DNA from 2 places in the Pelosinus sp. sgz500959 genome. Region 1 is predicted to be linked to the other one. Evidence: riboswitches for the same ligand, from Rfam matches in the RefSeq annotation. Region 1 holds a riboswitch; the other holds the start of a gene.
The links. A riboswitch is a leader RNA that binds a small molecule or an ion and turns the genes downstream of it on or off. The one in region 1 is predicted to bind cyclic di-GMP.
Positions count from the first base shown of each region.

Region 2: linked by a shared signal. The riboswitch ahead of ACAN52_RS18675 (LysM peptidoglycan-binding domain-containing protein) and the one ahead of ACAN52_RS20555 (methyl-accepting chemotaxis protein) in region 1 are both predicted to bind cyclic di-GMP.

Region 1 covers NZ_JBGJZL010000021.1:12,897-16,066, reverse strand. Annotated here, with positions in the region: gene ACAN52_RS20555 (methyl-accepting chemotaxis protein) at 43-1,884, opposite strand; cyclic di-GMP riboswitch class I at 2,182-2,269, opposite strand; gene ACAN52_RS20550 (ATP-binding protein) at 2,409-3,170, opposite strand, start outside.
Region 2 covers NZ_JBGJZL010000015.1:20,845-24,014, reverse strand. Annotated here, with positions in the region: gene ACAN52_RS18685 (4Fe-4S binding protein) at 1-130, opposite strand, end outside; gene ACAN52_RS18680 (Crp/Fnr family transcriptional regulator) at 235-930, shown strand; cyclic di-GMP riboswitch class I at 1,028-1,113, shown strand; gene ACAN52_RS18675 (LysM peptidoglycan-binding domain-containing protein) at 1,221-1,757, shown strand; gene ACAN52_RS18670 (formate dehydrogenase accessory protein FdhE) at 1,983-2,711, opposite strand; gene ACAN52_RS18665 (formate dehydrogenase subunit gamma) at 2,701-3,170, opposite strand, start outside.

The sequences.
Region 1 (3,170 bases):
GTTTGAGAGCCTTAAAACTGCTGAAAAAACAATTTGCGGAAATTAAATTTTAAATTTACTAACAGCTCTGTTCAGATCCATTGCTAAATGAGCTAGTACTTGGCTGGATGAGGCGATTTCCTCCATTGATGCTGATTGCTCTTCCGTTGCAGCGGATACTGTCTGTGCTTCTCCAGATGCCTTTTTGCTTAGATTATCAATTTGTTTCACTGAATCGACAATCTTCTGACTGCCAATAGCCATCTGCTCTATGGCGACAGATATTTCTTCGGTTTGACCAGATACTTTTGTTACGACATCCGCGATTTCTTGGAATGCTTTTCCGGACGCATTAACGACTTCAGCTCCGAGCTTAACTTCACGAGTACCATCGTTCATGGCTACTACTGCTCTTTCAGTATCACCTTGAATTTCGTTAATTAATGCGGCAATTTGTTTGGCTGCATTTTGGGATTGCTCCGCAAGCTTGCGGACTTCTTCTGCAACTACAGCAAAACCACGCCCTTGCTCACCTGCTCGAGCAGCTTCGATGGCAGCATTTAAGGCCAATAAATTAGTTTGACCAGCAATACCGGAAATAGTATCTACAATTTGACCAATTTCCTTCGATCTTTCCCCTAATCCTGTTACTACCTGTGCCGAAGCAGTAACAGTTTGCTCGATTTGAGACATCTGATTTATCGCTTTATTGATCGAGAGATTACCTATCTTTGCCTTATTAGCGGCCTGAGCTGATTGCTCAGATACTTGATTGGCATTAACAGCAGCTTGCTGAATATTAGTCGCTATTTGCTGCACCACGGAAGATGTGTCTTCAGCGACTCTTAATTGTTCTTCTGCACCATGTGCCACATTGTTAATGGACACGGCAACCTGATTTGCTGCCTGGGCTGATTCTTCCGCACTAGCGGTAAGTTCTTCCGACGACGCAGCGACTTGCGCGCAAGAATCGACTACACTGCGGATTAGTTGTCGCAAATTTTCCAGCATAGTATTAAAACCCGCAGCTAATCTGCCGATCTCGTCGCGTCTCTGGATGTCAAGCGACGATACAGCAAGATTCCCCTCTGCAACTTCTCTTATTTTCCCTAATATCAATTGAAGCGGCTTTAATAGACGCCCTAAAAAGATTGTAGCAATAATAATGACTATAATGAGCACAAAGGTTGAAACCCCGATAATTTGGGCGATGATTGTCTGGGTGACTTTTTCCATAAGAGTCGTGGGGATGCCACTAAAGATCATGCCGATCACTTTGCCATTGGCTCCCACAAGCGGTCCATAGGCAGAAGTGTAGTTTTTTCCTTGGATTTCGTTAGTGCCGACATATACCTTTCCTTCTTTTAATACGGTCTGAATGATAGCCGAATTGTCAAGGGGGGTGCCACTCAACCGATTTCCGTCCGCACCTGTAATCGTCGTTGCCACTCTATCATTCTCTAAAAACAACGTAAATTCAGCCCTAAACATTTTTTTTGCTTGGTCAACAATCTCATTTTGACTGATGACATAGCCGGTGGAAATAACCCCGACTAAAGCCCCTGTTTCATCGTACAACGGTGCCCCTGCTCGCACCGAAAGCTTGACTACTTTCCCTTCCTCAATGCCTACAAAGGATTTTCCGGAGATAGCCTGGGATACATTGACCTGATTGGCGATGTTATCATCGGCCTTGGGGATTTTCCCCGGTTCGTGAGTCCGCATTATGACAAAACCTCTAGGATCGGTGATGAGCATGTAATCTAGTTTGCTTTCCCGCATCAGCGGCGTGGTCATGGCAAACAGCGCCTGAGCATCACGCCGTTTGGCAGCGTCGATGATCTGCTGATTCCTCGAAAGAGCACTAGCATGCCCGAGGGCATTGGCCTTATAAATATCAAACATTTCTATCATACCACGGTAACGCTCATCCACGTTCTCGCAAGCATCTTTCTGTAAATAAGATTGGGTAGTATATACTGCAAATCCAGAAATAAAAAAGGCGCTGACGACCAAACTAACCGCAATCCCAACTACTAGTTGAAACTGAATACTACTCCTATCTATCTTAGTAATTGTCTTTAAGCTAGTAATCCATTTCATATTGTAAAAAATCTCCTTTGTTAAAAACAAATTATACCCTCATTATAAATAAAAAAAAGTAGCATCTCATACCGAAAATGCTACTTGCAATTAAAAATTGGAAGCAACCTGGCAATCATAGATTTTTAAATCCCTTAGACCCATGGCTTTGCGTCCCTGACTTTCGACAGGTTTGCCCAAATATGTTATTTTTTTATTACATTATATTACACCATATTACATATATAGTCAATCAAGAGAAAGACGATACAAATCCACGGATATTGTAAATGTTAAACTACGATATCCTAAATTCATACTATTCTTATCCACAAGTTAAATTTTGTCTACTTCTCGAGCCACTTATCAATTAATTCAATAAACTTATCTAAATCAATCGGTTTGGAAATATAATCATCCATGCCAGCTGCCAGGCATTTTTCCCGATCCCCTTTTAATGCATACGCCGTCATTGCTATAATTGGCGTATGAAAAAGTTTCATCGCGTTCTCCTTTTCTCTAATTATAGCTGTTGCAGAATAACCATCCAAATACGGCATATTGATATCCATTAAAATGATATCAATATCCTCTTTTTCAAATACCTCTATCGCTTCCTTACCATTTTCCACTACAATAACATTAAAATCATTTTTTTCTAATAGTATCGTTACCACATTTCTACTTACTCCATCATCTTCAGCAAGTAATACCATTTTAGGTTTTAAATTTTTAGACTGAATAAGTTCGCGCCGGACAACAGCTTGCTTACCCACTTCAAATTCATCATCCATTCCAAATTCGGCTGTAAAAAAGAAACTACTTCCTACTCCCTCCTTACTTTTTACCCCTATTTCTCCATTCATAAGTTCAATTAGTTTTTGAGAAATCGCAAGTCCAAGTCCCGTTCCACCAAATTGTTTCGTATGAGAATCATCGATTTGACTGAATCTTTTAAATAATTTATTAAGTTTTTCATCAGCAATTCCAATTCCAGTATCAGTGACCACAAACTTTAAATTCACTTTATTATTATATTTTTTCTCAATATCAACATCGATTACGATTTGACCATGTGATGTAAATTTAACGCCATTACCGACTAAGTT
Region 2 (3,170 bases), on a different contig from region 1:
CACAGTATGCATCCGATAGCAACTTTGCTTTTCCATCAATGAGTTGTAAGGCTCCCTCTTGACAAGCCGAGGTACAAAGCCCACAGCCAACACATTTTTCTTCATCTATTTTCACAATTTCTCGTAACATAACATTTCCTCCAGTGCAATATATCTTGTATTTCTATCTCATTGTAATACAATATAATAAAAAAAACGGTATCCTTGGCTACCAAAAACAAGGTGGAGATAAATTTGTGTAATAATCTTGGCAAGATCCTGATGGGATCCCCCTTATTTGACAGTATTTCAGCAAATGAATTAGAAAGTATGATTCATTGCCTACAACCTAAAGTCTATACGTATAAGAAAAATAGTTATATTACGATTGGCGGTGAGCCTTTTACAGGATTAGGTGTTTTACTTACGGGGGAAGCCGTTGTTATAAAAGAAAATGTAGCTGGTAGCCGGAATGTGATGACGACGCTAAGAGCTGGTCATATTTTTGGCGAAATGATTGCATTTTCAAGCAAGAAAATTTGGCCTGCAAGCGTATTTGCTCAAACCCCTTGTTCTGTCATATTTTTGGCTCCTGATAAAATTGCAGGCAGTTGTGCCAATACTTGCACAGGCCACACGCAACTTATAAAAAATATGTTATCAATACTATCGGAAAAAGCTCTTTTACTAAATCGAAAAGTCGAATACCTTACAATCAGCAGTATGCGAGGAAAGATAAGTACCTATCTTCTAGAACAGTGTCGATTAGCAGAGAAACAGGTTTTTAATCTCTCCTTAAGTCGTAATGATTTAGCCGATTTTCTAAACGTCTCTAGAACAGCTTTATCAAGAGAAATGGGGCGTATGAGAGATGAAGGTCTTATTGAATTTTATCGTACATCAATAAAAATTCATGACCTTGAAACCTTAAAGAAGATTGCCGACTCATAAAATATTTTTTTCGACATATCTAAGACTTTTGTCCTATATTTCTGGGTTAAAAGTCTTGACTATTTGTGACATTAGTTGTAACATTATAGCAATAATTGAATTATTTCGGCAAACTTATCAAAAGATGAGGACGCAAAACTATGGGTCTAAGGATGTAATATCTATGATTGCCAGGTTGCCATTTATAGGATTTCCTAGGATGCGCAACAGGCAAAATGCCTGTTTTTTTTATTTCTATTGTGATGAAAATCCATATACAATCGATCAATGATGATAAAGGTGGTATTTTTATGAATATCGATATAAGATCTTGGTCATATAAGAAACTAGGCGAGATTTTTGACAAAGACATCTTAATAAAAGCATTCACTAACTATAAGCATCATTTTGAAATTTTTGACGAAGAATCTACAAAATGCATAGAAGTTCAACCTAAAAAAATGGGTATCGTCATTCCTTTTGATCAGAAAAAGAATGCTTCCCATCCATATAGTATGCTGAATGATACGATTATGAAATTCATTATTACAAGCATTTTCGCAATTTTGTTGATCAATATACTAAACATTTCCTTTAGCAATGCCGAAAAACCCACTGTAAATTACGTGAATATACAAGTATCCAGTGGCGATACGGTATGGAGTATTGCATCACGGTACGCTTCAGATAAAGAAGATATACGAGAATTGGTCTATACAATCAAGACAATAAACGACCTCAATCATAGTGCATCCATTTATGCAGGGCAAACCTTAAAAGTGCCTACTAATGCTAGTAGTAAAGGAGAATTCAGAATCTCCACAAATAATTTTAAAAATGAATTCTAAAAATCTCCAATTTAAGATTTAAAAATGATCTAAAACTCCTGCAAAAAATCTCATTAGAATTTTTGCAGGAGTTTCTGCCGTTATTATTCAATAATACGCCAAGAACTGCTTAGGTGTAGCCACCAGCAAAACGATTCATTCTTTTAAAGCAGCTGGCCCTAAAAGAGTTTTTAAGGGAAAATGAAATGATAGCAACAGATTGCTGATTGCTATCATTTCAAAAAACTATGTACTTTTTTCATGAAGTGTCAATGCATAATCAAGAGGCAGGGTTTCCATTACAGCCTTATACCAATTAGGAGTGGAGGTTAGTGTACGTAAGTCTGCTGTTTTAAGATAGCCTTTGCATGTCAGACAGACTGTAGCCGACCATCCAGGGAATTCCTCAGCAGTTACAATTTTTAGTTTCTCAGGATTTTCCTCATTACAAAAAGCGCAGCCAATACGTTTATATCTCCATTGTGTCAGACAGGCCCCGCACACTAACAAACGTTTTCCTTGCCCTTTTTCCAGACAAGCAAAGGCGGGGCTATCTCCACATACTGGGCACTCTTTATTATCCCAACTTGCTAAAGAGACAACATCCGTCACCAACTTAGCCATTTTCTCTAAGGCTATTCTACAGGATAAATGTACATAAATATCACCATTTTCGGGCAGAATACCAATCTGTTGCCAGTCTGGATGAATCGACTGCTGATCTAAATATCGCAATACTAATTGTTCTGCCTGAATAGTGGGCAATATTTTTTTTTCACGATCGCTGATCACTTCAATGACCAAACAAACTGCTGCGTTAAGAGGAAATTCATTTTCTCTTAACGCTGACTCATCGTTTGCCAATCGTGTTTGCCATAAATTCTGCAGTACATCATCGGCAGGAACCATATCAATCTGGGCAATATGCTCTTCAAGAAACTCCAAAATCTCAGTAAATTCTTTTTTATTGATCACTTTTTTTCTCCTTTTGCGTCATTTCTCGATACCATTTCCCATGATGTAACTTCGCAAAAGAACGTGATACTGTACCACTCAACATCCCGTTAATCGCTTCTTTTGATCCTGGATGCAGCAAGCCAAGGTACATATGAGCAACAATAACAGCCATCATCAAAAATGCGGCAATATCGTGCACAGGATACGCCCAGCGGATAATCCCAAGGGGAATGGAATCAGCATACCACATCATGAAACCAGTGATCGTTAATATCCCACCATCAATCAAGATCAGTAAGGAATTGACTTTTTCACCAGAATTAAACCGACCTTGCTCTGGCAAATTGGCATGACCGCCCAAAAACTCTTTAGGAAATTCTTTCAAAAATGCAATATCTTCTTTACCCCAGGTTGTAATATCCTTGATCCAACGAGTAAAAGCTGGGCTATCCCCAATGATAAACAAGAGTAAAGTAC